2 regions of the Actinoplanes sp. NPDC051346 genome follow, and region 2 is predicted to be linked to the other one. Evidence: riboswitches for the same ligand, from Rfam matches in the RefSeq annotation. Region 2 holds a riboswitch; the other holds the start of a gene.
The links. A riboswitch is a leader RNA that binds a small molecule or an ion and turns the genes downstream of it on or off. The one in region 2 is predicted to bind cobalamin.
Positions count from the first base shown of each region.

Region 1: linked by a shared signal. The riboswitch ahead of AB0M36_RS35890 (ribonucleoside-diphosphate reductase subunit alpha) and the one ahead of AB0M36_RS16980 (ABC transporter substrate-binding protein) in region 2 are both predicted to bind cobalamin.

Region 1 is NZ_JBFBAJ010000023.1:60,162-74,890, reverse strand. Features, by position in the region: gene AB0M36_RS35915 (L,D-transpeptidase family protein) at 1-501, shown strand, start outside; gene rho (transcription termination factor Rho) at 672-1,901, opposite strand; gene AB0M36_RS35905 (tetratricopeptide repeat-containing diguanylate cyclase) at 2,016-3,614, opposite strand; gene AB0M36_RS35900 (SpoIIE family protein phosphatase) at 3,888-6,254, shown strand; gene AB0M36_RS35895 (ribonucleotide-diphosphate reductase subunit beta) at 6,305-7,300, opposite strand; gene AB0M36_RS35890 (ribonucleoside-diphosphate reductase subunit alpha) at 7,300-9,642, opposite strand; cobalamin riboswitch at 9,769-9,977, opposite strand; gene AB0M36_RS35885 (hypothetical protein) at 10,028-10,372, opposite strand; gene AB0M36_RS35880 (hypothetical protein) at 10,539-10,805, opposite strand; gene AB0M36_RS35875 (DUF397 domain-containing protein) at 10,899-11,090, opposite strand; gene AB0M36_RS35870 (DUF5753 domain-containing protein) at 11,090-11,410, opposite strand; gene AB0M36_RS35865 (radical SAM protein) at 11,501-12,457, shown strand; gene AB0M36_RS35860 (hypothetical protein) at 12,457-12,717, shown strand; gene AB0M36_RS35855 (class IV adenylate cyclase) at 12,707-13,249, opposite strand; gene AB0M36_RS35850 (ABC transporter ATP-binding protein) at 13,419-14,096, opposite strand; gene AB0M36_RS35845 (ABC transporter ATP-binding protein) at 14,089-14,729, opposite strand, start outside.
Region 2 is NZ_JBFBAJ010000006.1:165,566-180,294, reverse strand. Features, by position in the region: gene AB0M36_RS17025 (LysR family transcriptional regulator) at 80-982, opposite strand; gene AB0M36_RS17020 (EamA family transporter) at 1,062-1,949, shown strand; gene AB0M36_RS17015 (NAD(P)H-binding protein) at 1,946-2,572, shown strand; gene AB0M36_RS17010 (Uma2 family endonuclease) at 2,604-3,170, opposite strand; gene AB0M36_RS17005 (response regulator) at 3,208-3,621, shown strand; gene AB0M36_RS17000 ((2Fe-2S)-binding protein) at 4,015-4,323, opposite strand; gene AB0M36_RS16995 (ATP-binding cassette domain-containing protein) at 4,814-5,506, opposite strand; gene AB0M36_RS16990 (dipeptide/oligopeptide/nickel ABC transporter permease/ATP-binding protein) at 5,503-7,326, opposite strand; gene AB0M36_RS16985 (ABC transporter permease) at 7,302-8,285, opposite strand; gene AB0M36_RS16980 (ABC transporter substrate-binding protein) at 8,292-9,785, opposite strand; cobalamin riboswitch at 10,061-10,290, opposite strand; gene AB0M36_RS16975 (hypothetical protein) at 10,330-10,704, shown strand; gene AB0M36_RS16970 (bifunctional diguanylate cyclase/phosphodiesterase) at 10,644-12,398, opposite strand; gene AB0M36_RS16965 (PAS domain-containing protein) at 12,395-13,963, opposite strand; gene AB0M36_RS16960 (hypothetical protein) at 14,210-14,729, shown strand, end outside.

The sequences.
Region 1 (14,729 bases), on a different contig from region 2:
ACCTTCGGCTCCCTCACCCAGCAAGCGGTCTACGCCCTGCAGAAGGCGGCCGACCTCACCCGCGACGGCGTGGTGGGGCCCAAGACCCAGAAAGCCCTGGACCAGGGCGTACGCCCCAAGGCGCAGAGCGGAAGCGGCCGGGTCATCGAGATCAACAAGAAGCGTCAGCTCCTCATGCTCGTCGACGACGGCGAGGTGACCCAGGTCTTCAACACCTCGACCGGGTCGTACGAGCAATACGAGAGCAACGGCCACACGGCCGTGGCGGCGACCCCCAGCGGCAAGTTCAAGGTCTACCGCCACATCGACGGCTGGCGGAACGCGCCTTTGGGCATGCTGTGGCGACCGAAGTATTTCAACGGCGGGATCGCGGTGCACGGGGCGTCGAGCGTCCCGCCGTACCCGGCCTCGCACGGCTGCGCTCGGCTCTCCATCTCGGCGATGAACCACCTCTGGAGCGGAGACAAGATCCCGCTCAAGACGAAGGTCTGGGTCTACTGACCCCTCCACGGGTCATGAGGTGGGTGAGCGCGCCCCACACCAGGCTAAGTATTCGGAACCCCACCCGACCGCGTAGGCGACGGCCGCGTAACCGGTGGCCAGCGACGCCACCGCGGCGACACCCGCGTCCTTGCACAGACTCTGGCCTGGTCTTTCACCCGGCCCCGGGCTCAGCCCGCGACGGCCAGGGAGCGGGCCACCCGGCGCAGGAATTCCCCGTTGGAGCCGGTGCTGCGCAACTGCTCCAGCAGCTGTTGCAGACCCTCGCGGCCCTGGCCGTGCAGTGCGCGGCGGATCTGGGCGGCGACGGCCAGTTCGCCCGGTGCCACCAGGTTGGCGTCGTGGCGAGTGCCGGAGGCGGCGAGATCGACGGCCGGGAAGAGGCGGGCCTGTGCCAGGCTCCGGTCGAGTTTCAGCTCGGCGTTGCCGGTGCTCTTGAACTCTTCGAAGATCACGGTGTCCATTGCGGACCCGTTCTCGACGAGGGCGGTCGCGATGATGGTCAGTGAGCCACCGCCCTCGATGTTGCGGGCGGCGCCCAGGAACTGCTTCGGCGGATGCAGCGCGGTCGAGTCGATGCCGCCGGAGAGCGTACGCCCGCGGCCCGGCGCGATCAGGTTGTAGGCCCGCCCCAGCCGGGTGATCGAGTCGAGCAGCACGACCACGTCCTCGCCCAGCTCGACCAGGCGCTTGGCCCGTTCGATCGCCAGCTCGGCGAGGGCGGTGTGGTCCTGCGGCGGCCGGTCGAACGTGGCCGCGACGACCTCGCCCTGGACCGAGCGCCGCATGTCGGTGACCTCTTCGGGCCGCTCGTCGACGAGCACGACCATGAGGTGACACTCGGGGTTGTTGTGGGCGATCGCGTTGGCCACCTGTTGCAGCACGGTGGTCTTGCCCGCCTTGGGCGGCGAGACGATCAGGGCGCGCTGGCCCTTGCCGATCGGCATCACCAGGTCGATGACGCGCGTGGCCAGGAGGTGCTGTTCGGTCTCCAGCCGCAGACGTTCCTGCGGATAGAGCGCGGTGAGCTTGTAGAAGTCGGGACGGCGACCCGGCTTGCGGCCGTTGACCGTGTCCACCCGTACGGTGGCGGGCTTGCGGCCGTCGACCCGGGCGACGCCGGCGATCCGGTCGCCGCGGCGCAGGTCGAGCCGGCGGACCTGGTCCAGGGAGATCCGGATGTCGTCGGGGCCGGGCAGATAGCCGTCGGTCCGCAGCCAGGCATGGTCGCCGACGATGTCGAGCAGGGCGTCCACGGACAGGTCGACGCCAGGTTTACGGAGATTGTCCGTCATGGGGGTGCTCCAAGGGAAACGGAGAGAACGCGCGTCGGAAGAGCGCGATGAGGAAGAGCGAAACGGCCGCGTCAGGCCTCTGGGGGCGGCATGGGCCGCCGGCATCCAGGGCACGGCTACCGCAAAGATAGCACTGTTTCGGCGAAAGCGTATGTCCACGCCGGGCAGCGGTGGAGCACTGTGTCCACTTACGACAATCCTCGCCCGTGGCGCCGCCGGTCAGGCGGCGCTACGGGTGTGGTGCGACAGGGTGACTTCCTCGCCGGCGGTGCCGCCCACCACGCGGTCCCGGCCGGCGCGCTTCGCCACGTACAGGTTGCGGTCGGCGGCCGCGAGGAGGCTGGGCTGGGTGCGGTGCGTGGCCTCGCACACCCCGGCGACGCCGATGCTGACCGTCACGGGCAGCCCCTCGCAGATGCCCTCCCACGAGTGCGAACCGACCGCCCGGCGCACCGTCTCCAGCCGGGTGGCGGCGACGGCCGGTGGCGTGTGCGGCAGCACCAGCAGGAACTCCTCGCCGCCCAGCCGGGCCACGAAGCCGTCCGGGCTGAACGCCGACAGCTCGGTGTCGAGGATCTTCGCCACCCGGACGAGGACCTGGTCGCCGACGTCGTGCGAGAGCTGGTCGTTGATCCGCTTGAAGTGGTCGAGGTCCACGATCGCCACGGTCAACCGGGTGTCGGAGGCGACGAGCGCGGGTAGTTCCTCGTCGATGTAGCGCCGGTTGCGCAGCCCGGTCAGCGCGTCCCGCCGCGCCTGCTCCCGGAAGCGCTGGGCCTCCTCGCGGGCCTCGGCCGTCTCGAACATCGCCTGCCGGGTGCGGGCCTGCGCTTCCTGCTGCTGCGAGCGAAGCTGCTCGTACGCCTCGAAGAACTGCTTGTGCATGGCGAACGCCTCGGCGTATTCGCCGCGGGCGGCGTGCAGCTCGGCGCGCTCGCGGCGCACGCGGACCAGCACCTCGTGCAGCCCTCGCTGCGCGCCCTCCGCCTCCGAGGCGTCCAGGCTGCGCTGGGCCCGCTCGGTGTCGCCGAGGCCACGCTGCGCCTGGGCCAGGGTCAGCAGGTACTCGGCCAGCGAGTCGGCGTCGTCCCACTCTCCGGTCTCGTACCGGGTGAGGCACACCTGCATGGTCTGCTCGGCCTCGGCATACCGGCCGTTGGCGATGTGGATGGCCGCGACGGTGTCGAGGATCGCCGCGTCGACCTGGTATCCGTACTTGTCGGCGTGGTCCAGCAGCCGCTGGACCACCTCCTGCGCGAGCTCGAGGTTGCCCGTGATGTGCTCGAGGTAGGCATGATTGTTGAACACCTGCATGAGCAGGCGGGGCACGTTCAGCGCGTGGGCGATCTCCTCGGCCTGGGCGTACCGGACGCGGGCGTCGTCCATCGACGCGGCGAAGCCGAGCGCGTCGGCCAGCTTGGCGACGTGCCACACCTGCATGTGCGCGGTGGCTGTCTCGTCGAGCAGTTCCACCGAGCTGAGCGAATGCTCCAGCGACTTGGCGGCGTCGCCCAGCAGCCGGTCGATGTTGGCCCAGACCAGATGGGTACGCGCCAGCAGCATGCGGTCGCCGTGCTCGACGGCCCAGTCGTAGATCTCGTGGATGTTCCGGTTCGCGACGGCCAGCTCGCCCATCCGCAGGCGCATGTTGGTCTGGCACAGCCGGGCGCGCACGACCAGGGTCTCGTCGCCGAGCTCGGCGGCCCGACGCTCCAGGTCGGAGGCGGTCCGGAAGGTGGCGGACGCGTCCCACATCATGCGGTCCTCGATCGCCAACAGGGCGACCGACAACTGTTCGGCGTTCATGCTGCGCTCCACGGGCCGGCCTCCTTCCGCCTGACTCATCGGCCCCCGTCTGGCCGGCTGAAGCGATTCGCGGCCGGCTGGGCACGTTCGCATCAGCTGCACCGCGACGGCAACCCCCAGGGCACTATCTCGTACCCGGGCAAGCACGGCACCCCGGGGCGGGCCGGCGCATCGTGCAGTCCCCGTCGACGATCATCGGTACGTCTCACCTCAAGCGGCAATGACGGCTCGCCGCCACCGGGAGAAGATGGAGGCCTCACCCGGTAGGAGATGGAGGAGATGCGGATGGACGCGGAACTCCTCTCCCTGCTCGACAACGACCCGCAGGGATGGGTGCTGGCCCGAGCCGTCCGCGAAGACGGGAACATCGTCGACTTCGAGCTGATCTACATCAACGACGTGGGGTGCCGGCTCACCGGTCGCGACCGTTCCGAGCTGCTCGGGGGCCGTTACCGCGAACTGTGGCCGGAGACCGTGAACAACGGCACGCTGCAGTTGTATCGCACCGTCGTGAAGACCCGGCAACCGATGTCCCGCACCGTGTACTACGACCGGCCCACCATCTCCGGACACTTCGAGCTGCTGATCGGCCCCTGCGGTGACGGTTTCGCGGTCCGCTTCGTCGACCTGCGAAAGGTCACGGTGGCGCCGCAGTCCGACGGCGGCAGCCGGCTCTACGACATGCTCGACGCCGCCTTCGACGGCTTCACGCTGCTGCGGGCCGTCCGCGACGACCGGGGCGAGATCATCAACTTCGTCTGCGAGTACGTGAACCAGCTCGGCGCCAAACTGGCCGGGCGCACCGCCGAGGACGTCATCGGGGCGCTCCTGAGCGACGTGACCCCGTCGAGCTGGACCGACGGCACGTTCGCCCGGTACTGCACCGTCGCCGCCACCGGGGAACCGTGCCGTCTGCAACTGGCGTACCCCGAGGTCGGGCAGGTGTGGGAGATCAACATCGGCCGCGCCGGAGCCGGGTTCGTGGCGGTGTCCTTCCGGGAGATCACCGAGCTCGTCGACCAGCAGGACGAGCTCACTCGCAGTGTCGCCCGCGCCGAACAGGCGGCCGCCCGCGCCGAGACGCTGCAAAAGGTCACCACCGCGCTGGTCGCCGCGAGTACGACCGCCGAGGTGTACGCCGCCATCGGGTCGGTGCTGCGCCCGTCGGCCGGCGGACAGGGCCTCGCCCTGCTGCTCCGCCACGACAACCACCTTCGGGTGCACTATCACGCCGGTTACGAACCCGATGTGGTCGAGCGGCTGAGCCGGCTGCCGCTCGATCATCCGTACCCGGCCACGGCGGTCGCCCGTACGGGCCGGCCGCAGTACCTCGTGTCGATCACCGAGTTCGAGGCATCGCAGCCCGCGGAGCTGCGCCTGCCCCGCGGCGGCCGGCAGGCCTGGGCGTTCCTGCCGCTCGCGGCCGCCGGTGAGGTGGTCGGCACGCTGGTTGTCGGCTACAGCGAGCCGCGCGGCTTCGACGCCGAGGAACGCGACATGCTGACGGCGCTGGCCGGGCTCAGCGCGCAGGCCCTGCAACGCGCCCTGCTGTTCGAGACCCGGACGTCGATCGCGGCGGAACTGCAGCGGGCCCTGCTGCCCGCCGGACTGCCCCGGATTCCCGGCCTGCGGCACGCGGCCCGATACCTGCCCTGGACCCACGGCGCCGACGTCGGCGGCGACTGGTACGACGTCATCGCGCTCAGCAACGGCGTCGTCGGCGTGGTCATCGGCGACATCGCCGGGCACAGCGCCGCGGCCGCCGCCACCATGGGTCAGGTCCGCAACGCGCTGCGGGCGTACGCGGCGGAACGGCACACCCCGGCCGGCGTCCTGCACCACGCCAACCAGCTCATGCACGACCTTCGGCTCGACACGATCGCGACGTGCTGCTATCTCGAGCTTCACCTCACCGAGGGCACCGCCACCGCGGTCCTCGCCGGGCATCCGCCGCCCGTCCTGCGTACCGAAGGATCGGCGACCGTGCTGAAGCTGCGCCGAGGCATTCCGCTCGGCGTCTCGCGGACGGCCTTCTATGCGGAGACGACCTTCCTGCTGCCGCCGGCGGCGAACCTGGTGCTCTATACCGACGGCCTGGTGGAGGACCACCGGCATCCCATCGACCAGGGCCTCGAAGAGTTGTGTGCCGCGGTGCGGACCGCGCCCAGCCGCGACCCGGAGGAGGTGCTCGCCCACCTGCTGAGCAGTCGGGTCGGGCCGCAGCCCCGCACCGACGACGTCGCGGTGCTCTGCCTCACCAACGACGCCCCGCCACCGGAGCACCGCCGGGCGCGGCGACGTTTCCGCGGTGAGGCGATCAGCGCGCTGGCGGCGCGGCGCTTCGCGGCGGACCTGCTCGAGGTCTGGAACCAGCAGGCGATCCTGAATGTCGCCTTGATGCTGCTGGACGAGGTGGTCCACAACGCGATCATGCACACTGCCGGGGACGTCGTCGTCAAGCTGGAGATGGCGGACGGCCTGCGGGTCGAGGTCGATGACTGCAGCGACCGGTCGCCGGAGCGACGGGCCGTGTGCGCGCAGAGCGAGGACGGGCGCGGACTGCAGATCGTCGAGCATCTCGCCTCGGACTGGGGGACGGAGTCGCTGCCGGGTGGGGGCAAACGCGTCTGGTTCCGGCTCGGGACGAGCTGACCGTCGACCGCATCCGGCCTGGAGCCGGCCGGATGCGGTCGCTGACTTCCTCAGAAGTCGTCGTCGAAGCTCACCGTCCCGCTCACCCCGACCTGGTACGCCGACACCCGCCGCTCGAAGAAGTTGGACAGCTCCTGCACGTCCTGGAGCTCCATGAAGGCGAACGGGTTCCCGCTGCCGTACAGCGGGGCGATGCCGAGCGCGGCGAGCCGCCGGTCGGCGACGTGCTGGAGGTATTCGCGCATGTCGGCCAGGCTCATCCCCGAGACGCCCTGTTCGAGCAGGTCGGCGGCGAACTGCACCTCGCACTCGACGGCCTCGGTCAGCATGTCGCGGACCTGCTGCTCCAACTCGGCGTCGAACAGGTCGGGCTCCTCGGCCCGAACCTGGTCGACCACGTCGAACGCGAACGCCATGTGCATGCTCTCGTCGCGGAACACCCAGTTGGTGCCGGATGCGAGGCCGTGCAGCAGGCCGCGGGAACGCAGGTAGTAGACGTACGCGAAGGCGCCGTAGAAGAACAGGCCCTCGATGCACGCGGCGAAGCAGATCAGGTTGAGCAGGAACGCCCGCCGGTCCCGCTTGGAGGCCAGTGCCCGAAGCTCGAAGACCGAGTCGATCCACTTGAAGCAGAACTCGGCCTTGCGGGCGATCGACGGGATGTTGTCGACGGCGGCGAACGCGGCAGTGCGCTCGTCGAGGTCGGGAACGTACGTGTCCAGCAGGTTCAGATAGAACTGGACGTGCACGGCCTCCTCGAACAGCTGCCGGGACAGATAGAGCCGGCCCTCCGGGGAGTTCACGTGCTGATAGAGGTTGAGCACCAGGTTGTTCGCCACGATGGTGTCACCGGTCGCGAAGAAGGCGACCAGCCGCGACACGAGGTGCTGCTCGGCGGGGCTCAGCCGGGCCAGGTCGGCGAGGTCGGAGTGCAGGTCGACCTCCTCCACGGTCCAGGTGTTCTTGATGGCGTCCTTGAACCGGTCGAAGAAGTGCGGATACTTCATCGGCCGCAGGGTCAGGTCCATTCCGGGGTCGAGCAGCATTATTGGCAGGCCTCACACGATTCGGGGTTTTCCAGGGAGCAGACCTCGGCGGGCGTCACCGCGACCGTCGCCTGCTGAATACGCGTCGCCGGCCGCGAGCGCAGGTAGTAGCTCGTCTTCAGCCCCGACTTCCAGGCGTACAGATACATCGACGACAGCTTGCCGATCGTCGGCGCGCTCAAGAACAAATTCAACGACTGCGACTGATCGATGTACGGCGCCCGCGCCGCGGCCAGATCGATCAGCGCCCGCTGCGGCAGCTCCCACGCCGTGCGGAACAGCTCGCGCACCTCCGCGGGCAGTTCCGCGATCTGCTGCACCGAGCCCTCGGCCCGCTTGATTCGGTCGCGGACGGCCGCCGTCCACAGTCCGCGGGCCTTGAGCTCACCCACCAGATAGGTGTTGATCTGCAGGAACTCGCCCGACATGGTCTCGCGCTTGAACAGGTTGGAGACCTGCGGCTCGACGCACTCGTAGCATCCGGCGATCGACGCGATCGTCGCCGTCGGCGCGATGGCGACCAGCAGCGAGTTGCGCAGCCCGGTCTCGGCGATCCGACCCTTCACGGCCGCCCACCGATCGACCTGCGCGGGCTCCGTCCCCCACAGGTAGGGGTGCAGGTCACCCTTGGCGGCACGGGTTTCCGGGTACGCCGGGTGCGCGCCGAACTGTTCCGCCAGGCCGGCGGAGGTCTCCAGTGCGGTCAGGAAGATCTCCTCCTGCACCCGGGTGGACAGCTCCTTCGCCTCGGCCGAGTCGAACGGCAGCCGCAGCATGAAGAACGCGTCCTGCAGGCCCATCAGCCCGAGGCCGACCGGACGCCAGCGCGGATTCGAGGCGGCGGCCTGCTCGGCCGGGTAGTAGTTGATGTCGATGACCCGGTCGAGGAAGACGACCGCGGTGCGTACGGTCGCGCGCAGCCGCTCCCAGTCGACGCCGTCGGCGGTGACGTGCGCACCGAGGTTGATCGAGCCGAGGTTGCAGACCGCGGTCTCGGCATCGGAGTTGACCTCGAGGATCTCCGTGCACAGGTTCGACAGGTGGATCGTGTTGCCCGGCGCACCGGTCTGATTCGACAACCGGTTCGACGGGTCCTTGAACGTCATCCAGCCGTTGCCGGTCTGCGCGAGCGTCCGCATCATCCGGCCGTACAGTTCCCGGGCCTTGACGGTCTTGACCGCCTTCTTCTCCGCCAGCCGGTAGGCGTCGTCGAAGGCCTCGCCGAACAGGTCGGGCAGCTCGGGGGCGTCGGTGGGGTCGATCAGCGACCATTCGGCGTCGGCCTCGACCCGGCGCATGAACTCGTCGGGGATCCAGTTGGCCAGGTTGAGGTTGTGGGTGCGGCGGGCGTCCTCGCCCGTGTTGTCGCGCAGCTCCAGGAACTCCTCGATGTCCGGATGCCACGGCTCCAGATAGACGCAGGCCGCGCCCTTGCGGCGGCCGCCCTGGTTGACCGCGGCCACACCGGCGTCGAGCGTCTTCAGGAACGGGACGATGCCGTTGGACCTGCCGTTGGTGCCGCGGATCAGGGCGCCCCGGCCGCGCACCCGGGACCAGGAGATGCCGATGCCGCCGGAGAACTTCGACAGCTTCGCCACCTGGTGGTATCGCTCGTAGATCGAGTCGAGTTCGTCGCGGGGCGAGTCGACCAGAAAGCACGACGACATCTGGGTGTGCCGGGTCCCGGAATTGAACAGCGTCGGCGAGCTCGGCAGGTAGGCCAGGCTGGACATCAGCCGATAGAAGTCGATCGCCTCGCCGGGCGTCTCCGACAGCCCGCACGCCACCCGCAGCAGCCAGTATTGCGGCGTCTCCACCACCAGCCGAGACTGCGGATGCCGCAGCAGATAACGGTCGGCGACGGTCCGCAGGCCGAAATACTCGAACCGCAGATCCCCGTCGACGTCGACCGCGTCGTCCAGCTTGCGGGCATGCCGCGCCACGAACGCCGCGGTCTCGTCGCCGATCAACCCCTGCGTGTGCGCGTGGCGGATCGACTGGCTGAAGCTCGCGACGCCCTGCTCGCGAACCTCCTTGTCCACGAAGGTCGCCAGGAGCCGCGCCGCGAGCCGCGAATACTGCGGTTCCTCGCCGATGAGCTCCGCCGCCGTCTGGATCGACAACCGGTCCAGCTCCGCCGTGGTGGCGCCGTCGTACAGACCACTGATGGTCTTGGTCGCCACCCGCAGCGGATCGACCTCGTCCAGGTCACCGACCCACCGCTCGACCGCCTTCACGATCTTGTTGACGTCGACCGGCTCCAGGTCGCCGTTGCGCTTGCGAACCCGCATGGCGTGCCGCCGCTGCTCCGGCAGCGCGGTCTTCTCCGGTGTGAGTGTCATGCCCTCTCCTCGCGAGCCCATGGCCCTTCGGGCACGCGGGAGCAGACACCACCGACCACGGGCACCTGACGCCCGGGGAGAGCTGGCGTCGGCCGTCCCGCGCGGCCTCCGACCGCCGCACACCCAGGCGGTGCGCGGCGCGCTGGCAGGTCTTCGGACTCGCGGGCGTCGTACTCGTTACTACTGGCCGTCGCTTCCCAGGCCGAGACCCAGTGCTCTATGACGGCGGTCGTTCCCACTCACCGCTGCGGGGCAGTCCCGGACTTCCACCGGGTTCCCTCTTGCCTCGGCCCCGCCCAAGGCGGCGCGGCCGAACCAGCTACGGGCCACACCATATCTGGGTGCCACCCGAAAACCACAACCCCACATGGTGTGTTGTCGGATGTCACCTGTCACCGGACTCGACCGGCGCCGGAATGACCGACAGGGCGAGCGTGTCCGGCAGTCCGGCGACACCCGGACCGCCCGCCCGCACCCACTCGGCGAGGTCCGTAACGATCGCGTCGTCGAGCACCAGCCCGAACCACACCGGCCGGGCACCGTTGCGCCGTGCGGCCCGCGTCGGCTGTACGACCATGACATTCGACTGCGCACACACATCCAGACACAGGCTCGTGCGGATCCGGTGCGCGGCGGGAAGCAGCTCACGCAGCCGGTCGAGCTGTGCCGCGTGGTCCACCGCCGGATGCTTCCTGAGGCTGCCGCAGCAGCAGTCCCGGCACACCGTCAGCGTGCAACCCGGCATGTCCTTTTCGGTCACATCCACCCCGTCCATCGGCCACCACCGTAGCCGCCGACCAACCGCCGGTCGGCGCTGCCTCACGCAGCCGACAGCCGTTCGGCAGTTGTAGGACCGCCCAGACGACCTGCCGGTCGCAGTCGGGAAGTGGCCCCAATCAGCCACACTCCCCGGCCGCCACCTGCTCCGCGGCGGAGTGCGTGATCGGCGTGCCCGGCGTCGGCGGCACGGAGCCGCCGTCGAAGACAGCGAGGGCAAGGTAGCGGCTGGTCAACCGGACCCACAGGTCGAACCCCGCGCCGGCGTGCCGCACGGCATTGGCGACCAACTCGGCCAGGACCAGTTTGGCGTTGGATAGCGGGCGCCGCCGCTGCGCCCCCATCAGGCCGCAAGCAGGCGCCCGCTCTACGACCGCGTAGATCATTCGCTCTCACCGCTGGTAGGTGGATCACCTGAGAGGCGCAAACAAACAACGACCCCCCATGGTGAGGAGTCGCCGCGCCATTCGCCGATCGAACTAGTTGAATTTGCCGAGCTTGACGCCGTCGACGAATGCCTGCCAGTGGGTCGGCGAGAAGGCAAACAGGGGACCGACAGGATCTTTTGAGTCCCGAACCTGGATCAGCTCACCTGCCTTCCTCACCTCGACACAGTTGCCATTAGAGCTTGACCGACTACTCTTCTTCCACTTTGGCCCAATGTTACCCATTACAGCCCCTTTGCGGCTTCACGTATTAATTTCACCGAATCGCCCAAGCTAAGCGCATCGGCTGAAATGCGGCTAAACACATCGCCATACCAGGATAGCCGATGCTCGGGGTAGAGGTCCCCGGCCATTGATTCGATGTAGACCACGTCCGACTGGCCTTCCGCGAAGCTGAGGACCACGAAAGGGCCGAGTGTCCCAGGGTGGCCCCCGGCGCGGAACGGGATGACGTGAACCTCGATGTTGGGACGAGCCGCCATCTCTGCAAAGTGGAGCAGTTGCTCGCGCATGACGTCCGGACCGCCCACTGTCCGACGAATCACCGCTTCGTCCAGGACTACCCATAGGTCGGGCGGATCTTCTCGATCGAGTATCGCGCAGATCTACCGGGTGTGATGTGGCGCGATCGGTTGTTGGGTGCGCCAGTATCCGGCGGACGGTCCGGCACCGGTCACCACCTGGCACCCGACATCAACGCCTTGCCGTACGTCGACCGTCGGTTCCTGGCGCACGATCCATACCCGGCCGAGGATGGGCGCACTGAGGCGAACATGGTCGGGGCTCGCGGATGCCCGTATGACTGCTCATTCTGCGGGGCGGCGGTCAGTGCCAACCCCGACATCACCATCCGAGTCCGCAAGCCGGACAACATCCTGGGCGAGATGCACGAACTACGCGACTGCCATGGAGTGACAGCGTTCCGGTTCGTGGACGACCTGTTCCTCGGCGCCCGAAGAGTCATCGAGACCATGATGAAGGCGTTCACTGTCGAGAAGGTCAGCGACTGGGCCGTGTGGGACGCCACCGGACGCATCAACGTACTGCACCGGGCCAATGACGCCACCCTCGATCGGCTCGCTGACAACGGCCTGCGTGAGGTGGCACTCGGCATCGAGTCCGGCAACCCGCGCGTGCTGCGCTACATCGACAAGCGGATCACCCCGGCCATGATCCGTACCGTGATCCGGCGCCTTAGCGAGCGTGGCATTGGAGTCAAGGGCTACTTCATCCTGGGCTTTCCCAGCGAGAGCGCCGACGAGCTGGACGACACCGTCAGCCTGGTTCGGGAACTGTGGCACCTGACCGACCGGCTACCCGGCCGGTTCCGGGCCAGCGTGTTCGAGTTCCGCCCCTATCCCGGCACACCGGAATGGTCACGGCTAGTGGCGACCGGACGGTACACGGCTGAGCAGTTGCTCGCGTACGGGGCCGTGGACCTCACCGGCGACGGATTGGACGATGCCATGCGCGGACGCGACGAGTTCAACTTCTCCGTAGGCATCCAGTTCGGCGGCGTGCCCGTCGACGACGTCCGCCGGCATCTCGTCGAGTTGTCTCGAGAGCAGCACGACCGGCGGGTGGTGGCGTGATGGGGGCCGGACGCATCGTGGTTTGCGACCGCTACGTCCCTAGCTCCCTGGTCCTGCAACGCCTCGATGGGGTACGCGATGAGTTCGTGCGCGATGTCAACGCGCACGCTGACCGCCCCCACCTGACCGGCGACGAGCAACGCTGCCGCACGCGGGCCAAACGTCGTGGCAGCGTCGACATCGGCGAGCGTGACGCCGGACAGGTCGCCGCCGAGCTATACGACGTCGTGCTCGCTGAGCTGGCGGCGGTCAAGCAGTAGCTGCGGCAACTTGGACCACTTCGTCGTAGGTGGCACCGGTGCGTTGCACCGGTGCCCCTAAACCCTCGACCCATGAGGCGAGTTCGGCCTGTACGCCGGTCATGTCATCGGTGTCCGCGACGCACTCGACTTCCAGAAATGCGCCGACTCCTTCGATCTCGTCGACGCACAAGGCGTACCGGCCCACCTGCGCAGTACGACGTTGCTTGACGACACGCACGGTGGGGCGATAACCCATCGCGATGATCGCGTGGTGCATCTGCTCGCGGTCGGCCACCGGCGTCTCGTACTCCCGACACGCGAGGACATTGGCCACCGGGGTCTTGGTAGTGAACGTGCAGCGCCCACCTTGCGTGCGTAGCCGCACGAACGTGACCCCCACTCGCGGATCTCCGAAGCTCCACGCCCCGGGCGCGTAGGCCTGGTCGTCCTGATGCACCGGTGCGGAAAGCTCGATGCCTCGTGCGGCGAGTGCCTGGTCGAGCGCCGTCCGATCGGGTACGGCGTACTTGACCTCGATCTCGCTGGCCATGCGCTTTCCCCTTCGTCGCGGTGAGGGTGCCGGGCGCCGACAGATTACCGGCAGAAGGGCTGATCTTGACCATGCCAAGGCCTACGGTCTTGGGTCATCGGCGCCAACCAGCTCGAAGCGGCAGGGCCGCAATTGTGCGCTCACCGAACGTGAAGGCCCCCCGCCACGTTCAATCCGCCAGGCGGCCGTCGCGCAGCGTCAGCACGCGGTCCGCGCGATCGATCAGGGAGGGATCATGGGTGGCCACCAGCGCCGTCATGCCGCGCGCGTCGACCAGGGCCCGCAGCAGATCCATGATGGACCGGCCGGTCTCGGAGTCGAGCTGACCGGTCGGCTCGTCCGCGATCAGCAGCGGCGGATCGTTCGCCAGCGCCCTGGCCACCGCCACGCGCTGCTGCTGGCCGCCGGAGAGCTCGTAGGGCCGCTGCGCCGCCTGGCCGCCGAGGCCGACCAGCTCCAACAGCAATGCGACCCGTTCCTCGCGGGCGGCCGCGTTGTGCCGGGCGAGCCGCAGCGGCACACTCACGTTCTCGGCCGCGGACAGGATCGGGATCAGGCCGAAGGACTGGAAGACAAAGCCGATCATGGTACGCCGCAGCTCGAGCAGCTCGGCCTCCCCGGCGGCGGTGACGTCGTGACCGCCCACCTCGACCGTGCCGCGGGTCGGGCGGTCGAGGCCGCCGATCATGTTGAGCAGGGTGGTCTTGCCCGCACCCGAGCGACCCCGCACCGCGACCAGTTCGCCGCGTCCCGCCTCGAACGACACCTCACGGACCGCGTGCACGACGGACGCTCCGGAGCCGTAGTCGCGGCTCAGGTCGGAAACCCTCAACAGCATGTCACTCATGGCCGGGCCGCACCTCCACGTGATCGGTCTCGAGGTTGAGCCGCACCCGGTCGCGCAGGGTCAGCGCGTCCACGAAGGCGGCCGGGAGCTGCATCCGGCCCGTTCTGTCGAGCACCGCGTACTCCTGCGACACGATTTCCTCGACGCCGTCGGCGCTGGTCCGGGCGCTGCGGCGTACCTCTGAAGCGGTCCGGCCGTCGCGGATCGCGACCGTGCGGCGGACCTGGCTCGCCACCGCGTGGTCGTGGGTGACCACGACGATCGTTACGCCGAGTTCCGCGTTGATCGAGCGGAGCGCGCCGAAGACCTCGGCCGCTGTGGCCTCGTCGAGCTCGCCGGTGGGTTCGTCGGCGAAGAGCACCTCGGGGTTGTTGGCCACGGCGACCGCCACGGCCGTGCGCTGCTGCTCGCCGCCGCTCATCTGGCCGGGACGGCGGTTGGCGCAGTGGGCGACCCCCACCATCTCCAGCAGCTCCATCGCCCGTTTCCGGTACACCTTGCCCGCGAGGCTCATCGGCAGCTCGACGTTCTCCCGCGCGGTCAGGTACGGCAGCAGGTTGCGCCCGGTCTGCTGCCACACGAAGCCGACCACCTTGCGGCGGTATCGCAGCCGCTTGCTCGCCGTCATCGTCA
Region 2 (14,729 bases):
GTTGCTGGGCGGCCGCGGTCTTCGCCGTGGGCGATCGCCGCGCTGTGGACGGCGGGCGATCGTGGCTGCCAGCGCGTTGTCACTGGAAGGACGCGTCCTGAGCCTCGCCGACCGCGAGGTTCAGCTCGGCCAGGAACGCCGTCGCCGCAGGGGTGAGCGAGGAGCGGTTCCAGATCAGATGCTCGATCCGGGTGGGGGCGTCCCGGACCGGGACGGTGACCACTCCGGTCAGGTGCGGGGTGTACATCGAGGCGAGCAGGGCGATGGCGAGATTCTCCCGAATCAGCCGGAGCATCAGAATATCCACAGTGGTCACCTCGAAGGCGACCTCGCGGTGCACGCCGGCGGCGGCGAAGGCCAGGTCGGATTGGGCGCGTCCGGCCGTTCCGGCCGGCAGGTCCACGAAGGCCTCGGTGGCCAGGCGGGCCAGGTCCACCTCGGTTTCCGCCGCGAGTGGATGATCCGGGGCGACCACGGCCACCAGGCGGTCGTGGGCCAACTGCCTGCTGCCGACCCCGTCGGGGCGTACGGTCACGGGCAGGCCGAGGAAGGCGACGTCGACCGTGCCTTCCTTGACCTGCTCGATGAGCTGCTCGCTGCCGCCGACGCGCAGGCCGATGCGGACCTGGGGGTACCGCCGGTGGAACGCGTGCAGGGCCGGCGGGATGTCGACCGCCGCGACGGTGGGGATCACGCCCACGGTGAGACGACCGCGGATCTCCCCGACGGCGGCCGCGACCTCGGCGACGGCGCGGTCGGCGGCGTCCAGGCACTGCCGGGCCACCGGTAGGAAGGCCGTGCCCGCCGGGGTCAGGCGCACCCACCGGCTGGTGCGTTCGAAGAGTCGGGCGCCGAGTTCGCGTTCCAGGCGGGCGATCTGGTGGCTGAGGGCGGACTGCACGACGTGGCACCGTTCGGCGGCCCGCGTGAAGCTGTTCGTCTCCGCGACGGCGACGACGTAGCGCATTTGCTGGAGCTCCATTGATCCATCGTGAATCACGATGGCTGGGGTGACAATGATGTGTTGGACTCATCGTTGCCGGGCGACGAGCCTGGAGGCCGTGAAGATCCTGCTGACCTCGGTGACCGCCACCGCGCCCATGGTGTGGGGGACGACGTACGTCGTCACGACCGAACTCCTGCCGCCGGGCCATCCGCTATTCGCGGCACTGCTGCGGGCGCTGCCGGCCGGACTGATCGCGATCGCTTTCAGCCGTACGCTTCCGCGGGGGATTTGGTGGTGGAAGGCCGCGGCGCTCGGGATTCTCAATATCGGCGTGTTTCTGCCCCTGCTGTTCGTCAGCGCCGAACGGTTGCCCGGCGGGGTGGCCGCCACCCTGGGCGCCGCGCAGCCGCTGCTCGTGGCAGCCCTGGCCGTCGTGGTGCTGCACCGGCGCCCGTCGGTCTGGACCCTCGCCTGGGGGGCCGTGGGCGTGGCCGGCGTCGGTCTGGTGGTGATCGGGCCGGATGCCGGCTTCGACCCGGTCGGGATCGCGGCCGGTCTCGCCGGGACCGGCGCTATGGCGCTCGGCGTGACCCTGACCAAGCGGTGGGGACGGCCTGTCGGGGTCGGTCCGACGGCGTACGCGGGCTGGCAGCTCGCCGCGGGCGGCCTGTTCTTGATTCCGGTGACGTGGGTTCTGGAGGGCGCTCCCCCGGCGGTCGACGGGCATGCCGTGCTCGGTTACCTCTGGCTCGGACTGCCCGGCGGGCTGATCGCCTACATCCTGTGGTTCCGCGGCGTCACCGCGCTGCCGGTCACCTCCGTCACCGTGCTGGGCCTGTTGTCGCCGATGGTGGCCGCGCTGCTCGGGGCGGTGCTGCTCGACCAGACGCTGGGCCCCGTCCAGTTGGCCGGTTTCGCCCTCGCGTTGGCCGCGATCGTCGCCGGCCAGCTCTCCCCGCGTTCTTTCACACTCCAGCCCGTTCTAGAGAGGATCCACCGTTGAAGATCACTGTTGTCGGGGCCGCCGGGATGTCCGGCTCTCGCGTCATCGCCGAAGCCCTCGGCCGAGGACACCGGGTCACCGCCGTCCTGCGCCGCCGCCGGCCGGTTGCCCTGCCGCCGGAGGTGACCGCCGTGTACGGCGACGCCACCGACACCGGGCTCATGACCAAGCTGTTCGCCGACGCCGATGCGATCGTGGGCGCCACCCGCCCCGATCCCGGCGCGGAGGACACCGTCACCGCGACGACCACGGCCCTGCTCGACGCCGCGGCCGAGGCCGGGACGCGGATCCTGTTCATTGGCGGGTCCGCGCCGCTGCGAGCGCCGGGCGGCGGGCTGGCGTTCGACCACCCCGGGTACGTTCCAGCGGAACTACGCACCATCGCCGCCGCCAGCATCGCCCAGCTCGACGCCTGCCGTGAGCATGACGCCGACTGGACCTACGTGAGCCCGCCGGCGCTCCTCGAGCCCGGCACCCGGACCGCACGGTATCGGCGCGGCGGCACGGCGCTCGTCGTGGCCGCGGACGGCTCGTCGCGGATCTCGGCGGAGGACCTCGCTGTCGCCGTACTCGACGAACTGGAGAGGTCTGCCGGGGAGCGGCATTTCTCCGTCGGCTATTGACGGACACCCCGCCTCCGCAGCGCGGCGGGAATCAGATCTGGCCGAGATCGACCTCGATGAAGAAGGGAACGCTCAGTTTCACGGCGCCGGTGAAGATGTCGCTGTCGCGGTAGCGGCCAGTCGCCGGGTCAAGAATGTACGTGTAAACGAGAGGCGCACCAGTGGCGGCCTGCTCCACACGCCAATAGAACTGAATGCCAGCCTTCGCGTACTGATCGGCCTTGACGATCCGGTCGGTCGTCTCCGACCCGGGTGAGACCACCTCGACAACAAGAAGCACGTGCTCGGGTCGTGTCGGAGTGACGTCGATGGTCTCCGCCCGGTACACCGTCACGTCAGGACGACGGTTGTTCAGCGGTACGTCCTGGAGCCGGACATCGAAGTCGGTGTCGGCGTTCCAGTCCGATCCAGCGGCAATGTCCAAGGCGTTCGCCAGAAGCCTGGCCAGGCGGTTATGCCGCTTGGACGCACTCGGACTCACGAGGACCATCCCATCCACGATCTCGATGCCCGCGCACTGCTCTTCCGTCCATGCCGCGTACTGCTCGGCCGTGACCTGCTCATGCATCCAGGCCGGCGCGACCATCTCGACAGTCATACCCACCTCCTGAATGTGATCGGCTACCAGACTCAAGATACCGCTTCCGGCGACAAGCAGCCCCATCCGTACGTCTGCCCCGATTGTCGCGAATTATGTCGCCAGTGACGGCTGGGTACGAGCCCGCTATCCGGAACCGCAGCATGAGGCGCTTCGCGCCGCGGAACTGCAGGTACCCGATCTGCTCCTGGCTGACATGGACATGCCTGGCCTGGACGGTGCACAGCTGTGCCTCGCCCTGCGCGAGCACCCCCGGCTCCGGGAGGTGCCCATGGCAATTCTGAGCGGAACGCTCTACCACGACGATCCCCGCGTGCGGGGCATCGGCTCCTGCGCCGTGATGCTCGAACCCATGCCGAACAAGAACCTCCTCACCGCTGTCGAACAGCTGCTTGTCACGAGGCGACATCACCACGACGACATAAGCGGATATACGCCCGCGATCGGTTGAGCTTTTCGTCCTCCAGCAAGGGCTTAAGGAATTGTCACCGACCGGGAGGCGGTCGGGCAGGTGAGCGTAGAAGTCGACAGCCCGGCCGTCCCGACGCTGACCGCCGAACAAGGATCCTCACTGGCGCCCTCTGCGTGTTCGACAGGCAGTCCCGAACCCTGAACCAGCACCTTCACCGCCACCTTCTCGGCCAAGCGGCCGCAGTGCCCAGCGCTTTGATGGGGCGATCCGCGTGTCCGATGTTGATAGCATCCGGATCCACTGAGCGAGGCAGACGCCCTCCGGCGATCCAGCGGCTGAGGAGAGGCCCGGCGAATGGGCTGGGATCCCTTCCTCGCCGGAGCGGACTTCGTCGTATTGGACGGTGCCGTACTACGCGCATGAGCGTGGGATTCAGCGCTCCGACGTGGTCACGCGAGACGGCTCGTCGGTGTTGATGAGGGCGCAGTCGCCGCATTTGCCGCCTGCGGGGATCTGGTAGTGCAGGCAGCAGCTTCTCCGGACGAAGAACAGCTGGCCCTGGTTGATCGTGACGGTGCCCGTGCCGGCGAGTGGCCCGTTTTCCAGGAGCCGTTCGGCGACGGCGTGGCAGGTCTCCACCGGTGCGGTGCCGTGGATTGCGAGGGTGCGAAGGGCCCCGGCGATCGAGGAGGCGACGTTGCCCCAGAGGAGGCCGGGTGCGACGGGTGCGACTGTGCGCACGGCGTCAATGACGAGTCGGAGGTTGTCGGTGATGCTGTCCCACCTGTGCTGCCCCGCCGGTGTGGTGAGTGCTTCGGGGTTGGGTAGGCGCCAGCCGGACGGCGCGGCGCAGGCGAATTGAAATCCGTCGTCGGGTAGGTAGCGCCAGTGCAGCCGGTCGGGGTCCAGGTCGAGGAGGATCCCGTGGGTGGCGAGAACGGCTGTGGTGGGGGCCAGGAGTCGGGAGGCGTACCCGAGTACGGCGAACGAGCCGGCGATGCGCCGAGCGGGGGTGGAGTATCGGGCGGCGATGGTATCGACGAGCGCCGCGGTCGTCGCGCCGTCGGTGAACAGCGCCCGCGCGGTATGCCATCCGGGCGTATCCGTGTCGGGGCCGGTGTGCAGGTGAAGATCGGGTTGATGGCGACGGCGGTGAGCGCTTCGGCCGTCTCACGGCGGTCGGCGGCGGGCAACCGGCCGGTGGGCACGGCGGCTGGGGTGGATGTGGAGCTCATGGTGTCATCCGGTGGGTGTGGTGGGCGAAGGTGTCGAGCCAGGCGGTGTCGTGGCTGACGACGACGAGGCCGGTGCCGTGTGCGGCGGCGTGGGTGAGGAGTTCGCTGATCGCCGCGGCGGTGATGACGTCTTGGCGGGCCGTGGGTTCGTCGGCGATGACGAGGGCGGGTTGAGCGACGAGCGCGCGCAGGATCGCGATGCGCTGACATTGGCCGCCGGAGAGGTCGCCGGGGCGGATGGTGGGGTCGACGTGGCCGAGGCGGGCCCGGTCGAGCCAGTCCGCGGCGGTGGCCCGCAGCTGTGCCGGGTGTTGCCGGTCGCGGCCGGGGGCGGTCAGCGGTTCGGTGATGCTGCGCCAGATTGGCCATCGGGGGTTCAGGCTGGCCGAGGGGGCTTGGAAGATCGGCATGACGTAGCCGGGCCGCGGGTACCGGGCGGTGCGGGAGCGGCCGGTCCAGGCCGGCTGGCCCGCGAAGTGGATGGTGCCGGTGTCAGGGCGTTCGATGCCGGCGAGCAGGCGGAGCAGGGTGGACTTGCCGGAGCCGGACGGTCCGCTGATGCCGAGGATCTGCCGGGGTGTGACGGTGAGGCTGACCTCGTGGACGGCGGTGACGGTGCCGCGGGCGGTGGCGTAGGCGCGGGTCACCTCATCGGCGGTGACGATCGGCGGCGGCGAGGGTGTGCTCACGACGTGGCCACGTTCCAGCACGCGACGCCGGCGGCCAGGACCGGTTCGCGGTCGTGGCAGATGTCGGTGGCGTCGGCGCAGCGGGCGGCGAACGCACACCCCGCCGGTGGCGCGCCGACCAGGGACGGTGGCGTGCCGGGCAGCGAGACCAGGGGTGCGCCGCCGGGTTGTGGGGTGGCGGCGATCAGGGCGCGGGTGTACGGGTGTCGGGGGCGCTCGAGGATGTCGGCGGTGGGGCCGGTCTCGACGACGCGTCCGGCGTACATGACGATGACGCGGTCGCTGTGTCGGGCGACCAGGTGCAGGTCGTGGCTGACGAGCAGCAGTGCCCGGCAGGAGCGGCGCAGCGCGGTGAGGATGTCGTCGGCGAGGTGGGCGTCCAGTGCGCTGGTGGGCTCGTCGGCGATGGTCAGCACCGGATCGTGGGCGCCGGCCGCGGCGATGGTCGCGCGTTGCAGCATGCCGCCCGACCAATGGTGAGGGCGTTCGGTGAGGCGGGTCGCGGCGCGGTCGACGTCGAGGGCGGAGACGCGGCGGGACACCTCGCCCCGCGGCGGGCGTTGGCGGTGGTTGCGCCACGGCTCGGCGACGTGGTGGGCAACGGAGTGCAGCGGGTCGCAGGCGGCGTAGGGGTCCTGGGCGACGTAGCCGACGGTGCGGCCCCGCATCCGGCGCAACGCGGGCGGCGACACGGTGGTCAGGTCCACGCCGTCGATGGCCAGGGCACCGCCGATCGCGGTACCGGCGGGCAGCAGCTCGAGCACGGCGCGGGCGAGGGTGGACTTGCCGCATCCTGACTCGCCGACAACGGCCACGCACTCGCCGGCGGCGACGCTCAGGGTCACTGCGCGTACGGCGTGCGTGCCGTCGGGATAGGTGACGGTGAGGTCGGTGATCCGCAGCACCGCCGCCACGCTGTCGTCGGTGTCCGGCATCGGGGTGGCGGGCGTGCCGCTGCGGCGGTGGTGGCGGGTCCGATGGGGTGGCTGCGGGTCGATCGCGTCGCGTAGTGCGTCGCTGACCAGCATGGCGGCCACCACCGTGGCGGCGATGACCGTGGTGGGGCCGACGAGTAGCCACGGGGAGCTGACCAGCGCGCTCTGACTGTCGGCGAGCATCTGGCCCAGTTCGGCGGTGGGCGGCTGGGCGCCCAGGCCGAGGAACGACAGCCCGGCCAGGGTCAGCACGGTCTCACCGACCGTGGTGGTGGCGGCGACGAGGACGGTGGCGAGCGTGCCGGGCAGCACGTGGCCGACCAGGATGCGGGCTGGTCCGATGCCGGCCATCCTCGCCGCGATGACGTCGAGGCGCTGGTGGCTGCCCAGCACGGCGGCGCGGGCGATGCGGGCCGGGTACGCCCAGCCGGACACGACGATCGCGAGGACCAGGTTGGTCGAGCCGACGCCGAGGGCACCGACGACCGCGAGGGCGATGATCTGCGACGGCAAGCCCAGCATGGCGTCGATGACCCGTCCGATCGCGGCGTCGACGATGCCGCCCAGATAGCCGGCCAGGCTGCCGACGACGAGCCCGATCGTGGTGGTGAGCGTGAAGACGATCAGTACCGCCAACAGGGAGGTGCGGGTGCCGGCGAGGGTGCGGGCGAGTTGGTCCCGGCCGGACTGGTCGGTACCCAACCAGTGCTCGGCGCCCGGCGCGGCGAGTTGGTGGGCGTAGTCGGGCAGGTCCGGGTCGACCCCGACCAGGACGGGCCCCAACACCGCGAGGGCGACGACGGCCAGGCCGAGGCCGGGGCCGATGAGGAAGCCGCGCTGGCGCAGCAATTGGGCGGCCATCATGACCAGCTCCGCGGCCGCCACCAGCCGGACCGGGCCGGGACGCGGTGCGGCCCGGCGGCCAGCCGCGGGTCGATGGCCACGGCGACCAGGTCGACGACGAGGGACACCGCGACGTAGGCGGCGATGGCGAGCAGGATGTAGCCCTGCACGACGGGAAGGTCGCGGGCGGTGATGGCCTGCACGGCGAAGCGGCCGACGCCGGGCCAGGTGAACACGGTCTCCACGATCGGGGCGCCGCCGAGCAGGGCCGCGACGCCGGTGCCGACAACAGTGAGGAACGGCACGAGGGCGCCCGGCAGATCGTGCACGACCAGCAGCCGTAGCCGGCTGGCGCCGCGGGCGCGGGACACCTCGGCGTGGGGTGCGCCGTGGGCGTGCAGCAGGCCCGCGCGCAGCAGCCGTGACCAGGAAGCCGCGGTGGCCAGGGCCAGAGTGAGCGCCGGCAGCCCTACGGTGCCCCAACTGCCGTCGGAGATGATCCGCAGGTGGCCTAGCCGCAGCACGACGACGTGCAGCAGGGCGAGGCCGACGACGAAACTCGGCACGACCACCGCGGTCGCGGACACCACCCGGATGATTCCGTCGAGCCAGCGACCCGCGCCGGCGGCAGCGGCCATGGCGAGCAGCATCGCCACGCTCAGCGACAGACCGACGGCCGTGGCGGCGAGGCGCAGCGTGGCCGGTAGCCGGGTGCCGAGTTCGTGGGCCACCGGCCGGCCGGTGGCCCACGACGTGCCGAGGTCACCGCGGACGGCGTCGGCCAGCCAGCGGCCGTAGCGGACCGTCGGATGCCCGGTGAGGCCGAGTTCGGCGTTCTTGGCCTCGACCTGCGCGGCGGTGGGATGGGCCACGCCGCCCGCGGCCAGGATGCGGCGGGCCGGATCGCCGGGTGCCAGGGCCAGCAGCGCCCACACCAGGACGCTGCCGACCACCAGGGTCACCACGGCTTGCCCGACCCGGCGTGTGATCGTCGCGGTCATCGGTTGTCAGTACGCGTCGACCCACAGCAACGCCACCGGCGGCACGGCGTAGCCGCGCAGCTTCGGCGCCGCGACCACCGGTACCCGCTTGAGCGTCAAGTACAGGCTGAGAACCTTCTCCTCGACGACGATCTGCTGCACCCGGCGCATCAGCGTGTCGCGGGCGGTCGGATCGAACGTCTCGGTCAGCTGCCCGGCGAGCCGCGTCAGCTCCGGCTCGTCGACTCCGCCGTAGTTGTTGTCGCCGCCGGGGGTGAAGTTGGCGATGACCGGGGTGACCGGGTCGGTCTGGGTCCAGTCGATCGCTCCGTTGCCCATCACCGCCGCGTCCCAGCCCGTCGGGCTCTTCACCGCCGCGGTCACGTCGTCCACCTGGCGCACCTCGACGGCGAAGCCGGCCGTCCGCAACTGCGCCTGCACGGCCACCGCCACGGTCTTGGAGTCGGGCTGCTGCGGGTAGCTCAACAGGGTGAACGCCAACGGCTTGCCGTCCTTGGCGCGCATGCCGTCGCCGCCGCGGACCCAGCCGGCGGCGTCGAGAATCCGGTTCGCCTCGGCCGCGCCGAACGTCTGATTCCGCAACGCGTACGGCAGGAACGCCGGGTAGAAGCCGACCGCCGGGTCGTACAGCCCGTTCATCACCTGCGTGGCTAGTTGACCGTAGTCGATGGCGTGCGACACCGCTCTCCGCACCGCGACATCGGCGATCGGGCCGCTGCGCAGGTTCAGCAGCAGCTGAAAGCCTTCCGCGGCGGTGCCGGGGGCCTGGTGGAGATACACCGCGTCGGAGCGACCCTGTAATTCCTTGGCCGCCGAGGTCGGCGGGTACAGCGCCAGGTCCGCCTCGCCGTTCTGCACGGCCAGGATCCGCGCGTGCGCGTCCGGAACGAACCGGACGGAGAGCTTCTCCAGCTTCGGCGTCGACACGGCGTAGCCCGGCGTCGGGACCAGGGTCATCGCCTCCGGTGTGAGACCGGTGACCGTGTACGGACCCGACCAGATCTTCGCCGCGATCAGCTCGGCATCCTTGCCCTTCAACGGCTGATACGTGGCGTAGTCGAAGATCGGGAACATCGACTCGTGCGCGAGCAGACTCGGCACATACGATGTTGGCTTCCCCGTTGTCACCGTGACCGTACGCGGTCCGCTCACGGTGACCGTAGCGCCGGGCAGCAGTGGCTTGACCGAACTGTTCTCGGCAAGGCTGAACGTCATCGCCGCGGCCAGCGCCGCCGCGTCGAGCGGCTTACCGTTCTGAAACGTCAGATTCGGCTTGAGCCGCAGGGCCCACCTGGTCGGGCTGGTTCGGCTCGGGGGCGACTCCAACAGCCAAGGCGTCAGCTTGCCACCCGCCACTGGCTTCATCAACAACGCGCCGAAGCCGAACTCCGGCGCCCAGAACCCGTTCTCGAGCGGATCCAGATCCCCGATCGCGAAACTCGTCGCGATCGTCAACTGCTTGAGCGGGCCGTCGACCGACGCCGCCGTATCCGTCGACACACCCGAACAGGCCGACGCCACCACGGCCAGCACACTCGCCGTGGCCAGCGCACCGACCAGCCGTCGCCCTCTGCGCCACAGCGGCGCTGCAAGCCCATCACGCCGCGGTGTACGACCCTGGACAGAACGTGCGGAAACTGCTGACACTGCCGCTCTCCCTCGAGACCCGACTCAGCCGGGAACGCGCGAGGAAGCCACAACGACAGACCGGCGCAACGAGCGTGCGACGCAGTGTCGGCGAGATCTCCCCACGAGACCCGGTACCGGCACGCGCCCCACGCGCGTGCACCGACGGCAGGTCTTCGGACTCGCGGGCAATGCACCGGCACCTGAGCCGGCGGCAACCTACTGGCCGTCGCTTCCCGGACGCGGACGCGTCCAGTGCTGTTGACGGCGGTCGTTCCCACTTACCGCTGCGGGGCAGTCCCGGATTCACACCGGGTTCCCTCTTACGACGCCCACCCCCGAAGCCGGGAGCAAGCGAACCGTTGGCGAGCCGCAGCATACACGGACCGGCTGCCACCGGAACCCGCATGGTTCCGGGATGGACGGTGAGCCGGCATCCGCGGCTACAGCTCCGGTTAGCGCGCGGCGGGCCGTTACCGCGTCGCTGTCTGCCGACTGGTCCCCGCTGGCGGATCTGGTCGGCCCTGTCGCCACCGACCTCACCGGCCGACTGGTCGCTGCCGGCTCGATCCGGGCGCGGCTCGCGCTGCTGGACACGTTCCTCGCCGCCCGGCTGGGCGACATCCGCCGCGATGGCAGGGTCAGCACCGCGATCGGTGCGATCGTCGATCGCGGCGGCGCGGTGGAGGTGGCGTCGGTGGCGCGACAGGCCGCGGCGAGTCCGCGCCTGCCTCAGGCGTTCGTCGCGAGCACCTCCGTCGGCGGCTGGAGTTGCAGGAGCTGCGGGCTCTGAGGGCGGCCGAAGTGGTAGCCCTGTAGCAGATCGACGCCGAGAGCCCGAAGGGCCTCGGCGGTGCGTTCGTCTTCGATGCCTTCGGCGACGACCGTCAGGCGCAACGACTTGGCCATGGTGGTGACGGCGCTGACGATGGCGGCGTGCGGGGCGGAATCGACCATCCGTGACACAAAGCAGCGGTCGATCTTGAGTTCGTCGATGGGGAGTTCGGGAAGCAGGGCGAGGGAGGTGTAGCCGGTGCCGAAGTCGTCGACCGATACCCGCACGCCGAGGTCGCGCAGGGCGGCCAGGCGGGTCGCTGCCTGTTCGGGGTGGGCCAGCATGGTGCTTTCGGTGATCTCCACGGTGAGCAGGTCGGCCGGCAGGTGGTGCAGCCGCAGAAGGATGGCGATGGTGTCCACGGCCCGCTGCTGGGCGAGGTAGGCGGCGGAGATGTTGATCGAGATCGGTAAGGGTCTCCCTGCCGTACGCCAGTCGGCGGCCTGGCTGATCGCTTCGGCGAGGACCCAGTCGGTGAGGTCGATGATGATGTCGGAGCGTTCGGCGTCGGGCAGGAACAGCCCGGGTGCCAGGAAGCCGCGGTCGGGATGTTGCCAGCGTACGAGTGCCTCGACGCCGTGCAGTTGGCCGCTGGCCGCGTCGACCAGGGGTTGGTAGTGCAGGCGCAGCTGCCCGCCATTGGTGGCCGCGCGCAGTTCTGCCATCAGCCGCAGGTCGCTGCTGCGGGCGGCAGCCGCCTGCGGATCCCACGATTCCACGCCGGTGCGGGCTTGTTTGGCGGACCGCATCGCGATGGTGGCCCGGCGGATCAGGGCGTCGACGTCATCGTCCGCGTCGCCGGCGGGGGCGACACCGATGCTCATCTCGACGCTGACCGGCACGCCGGCGACGGTGAACGGGCCGCGGGCCCGCTGGGCGAGCCGTTGGGCGGTTTGCAGCGGCCAGGCCGCGGAGGCCGGCTCGGCGCCGGCGCCGGGTGGAGCCGGGCTGAGCAGGACGGCGAACTGGTCGCCGTCGAGGCGCGCGACGATGTCGTCGGGGCCGGCCGCGGCGGAAAGGGCCAGGGCTACCTGGCGCAGGATGTGGTCGGCCCCCTGGTAGCCGAGGGCGTCGTTGGTCTCGGCGAAGCGGTCGAGGTCGATCAAAAGGAGCGCGCCGCCCGGCCGCTCACGCAGCAGTTCGGCGCCGTTGGTGGTCAGTGCGTGGCGGTTGGCCAGGCCGGTGAGGGCATCGCTGCGGGTCAGCCGGGCGTAGCGACGGGCCATGGTGGCGATGAGGTCGAGCATCGGTGCGATGCCGTAACGCCCGTGCGGCCACGCGACGACGACCGCGTCGTCGCGGGTCTCCGGCGGCCGGGCAAGCGCGGCCTCCGCGGCGGCGTCGACGGGTGTACTGGCCGGCAGCACGAGTGTCTCGCCGAAGGCCGGGGCGTGCGCCGCACCGGCGACCGGCTCGGCACCGGGTTCCGGGGTGCCGACGGCGGCCTGCGCGAGGTGTGCGCGGCTCAGCAGCCGCAACCCGCCGAGTGCGGTGCGTACGACGATGCCGGGTAACAGCGGATCTTCGCGCAGCATCGCCTCCAGATCGGCGACCGGCGTGCCCGCGGGCAGGAGCCGCACCGGCACGGCGAGCTCGCCGACGTGCCGGGGAAGCCTTTCGCCCGGGCCGGGACTCAGTGCCGCGCTCGTCATAGCGGGGACGGGGCCGTCGTTTGGGGGGTGATGTCGCAGCAGAAGCCGTCGAGCAGCGTGGGATCCTCGGGCCGAGGGCGCAGCCGGATGAACACCCACCGTTGCCGCCCGTCGAAGCCGATGATGCGACAGTTGAGGTCTCCCGCCTGCCCGGCCAGCGTGCTGGCCCGAAAGGCGGCGTATTTGGGCCGGTCGTCGGGGTGGATGAGCTCAGCCATCGCCTCGGCGAGGTCGCTCGTGGCGTCCAGCGGCCCGCCGAAGGTCTCCGTGCCGTCGGCGCTGCTGTAGACCTTGCGCACGCTGCCGTCCGGCTGCACCCTGACCGTGAAGGCATAGCCGCGCAGCCAGGAGATCATCTGGTTCAGGTCCTGTCGTACCCGCGCCGACTCCAGCTCCGCCTGCTTCTCGCGGGTGCGGTCCAGCAGCAGCCCGTCCCAGACCATGGTCCCGTCGATGAGCCGTTCCGGCCGTGCGATGCCCTGCAGGTAGCGGGGTCGGCCGTCGCGGAGTCGGATCTTCCCTTCCCACCGCCACGGCTCGAGGGTGTCCGCCGACTCCCGCAGGGTGTCGTCGATCGACTTCTGCGTCTCCGCGTCGAACAGGCCGGTAATCGCGGTGTCGTCGGCGAGGACCGCGGCGGGCTCGACGCCGAAGACCTCACGGCAGCCGTCGGAGACGTAGGTAAATGCCACGCGCCCCTCCTGGGGGATCGCCTCGAACCGCAGCACCATGCCCGGAATGTTGCTGACGATCCGCTCGTAGCGTTCCTCGCTGTGGCGCAGCGCCTCCTCGCTGCGCCGGTGTGCGGTGTCGTCGATCGCGAGGCTGCACACCCCACGGGGAGCCCCGCTCGGGTCGAGCAGGGGGAACCGGGTGACGATGTACTGCCGCACCTCCTCGCCAGTGGGCAGCTCCTCCAGGGTCGTCGAGGCGGTGGCACTGTGCAGCACCCGCATGTCGTTGGCGAGCGACGTCGCGGCCACCCGGGCCGGTAGCACGTCGGACTCGGTCTTCCCGACCAGTTCCCCCGCAGCGACCCGGAAGCAGCGCTCGAACTCGCGGTTGACGAACAGGTACCGGCCGTCAAGGTCCTTGGCCGAGATCAACGCCGAGGTGTGCTCGAGGATGGCCTGCACGAGCGCATTGCTCTCCCACAGCGCGCGCTCGGCCTCGCGGCGCCCCGTGCTGTCGTGGGCGAATGCGCAGAACCCGTCGTCGACGGCGTCGATGGTGACCTCGATGAGCAGATCATGGCCGTCGCGGTGGCGTGCCGGCAGCTCCAACCGGCGGCCCAGCGCGGATGCCTCACCGGTGGCCAGGCAGCGGGCGAAGGCGGCCATGAACGCGGCACGCATCTGCGGCGGTACGATCGTGTCGGCTACCGGTTGCCCCAGGATCTTCTCCCGGGTCCAACCGAACATCCGCTCGGCAGCCGGATTCCAGTCCACGACCAGCCCCATCTGGTCCACCCGGAGGAAGGCCAGCGCGGTAACACTCAGCGGCCCGCCGCCCGCGTCGACCGGGCCGGGCATGGTCTCGGCGCCGGCACCACCGTCAGACCCCACGCACTCCTCATCGGCAACCCTGGCCGCGAGCTGAGCACGGGCCGGACGCGACGGCTGTCCGGCACACCCGGCATCTCGTCGACCCCAGGATCCCCGCCGTCCGGCACGATTTGGTGCGTCGGCGCAGCCGGTGCTCGACGACGCCGCCCGCACCGAGCACGACAGCATGGACGGAAGCAGCGTTAGGGGGCGGTCAGGGGATGTCCCCCTTGCCGGGACCGGTGGCGTTCTCCTTACAGTGGGTGCATGGCAGCGGCGCGATCCCTTCACGAGATCATCGCGGGGTTGACCGGCACTGCCGGAACCTCGGGTGACCTCGCCGCCGTGCTGCGGGCCGGCGGGCACGGGGACCTGCCGGAGGAGCTCCTCGCCGAGGCCGTGGTCAGCTTCGCCGACACCGCCCGGGCCGAGGTGTCCGAGCACTTGGCCCCCTTCGTCATGGCGCACAGTCCGATCATCGAGGGCGACGCCGTGGCAGGCGAGATCGGCCAGCTACCCGATCTTCTCGCCACTGCCCCGGCGGCGGAACTCGACGAGAGTTCGACGCTGGCGATGCCGGAGATCGATCCGCCCCTCGAGGCGCGGAGCCACGACGTCGAGCACGCGTGGGCGCCGATGGACACGGCATTCGGTCACGGCCATGGCCTCACAGCGGTGCCGGTGGACGACAGCGCGTCCGGTGCCGTGGCACCGGACGCGGAGCCGGTCGGATACGCCGCTTCGCAGGATCTGTCGGAGCTCGAGGACGTGGCGCCGGCGGCGGACG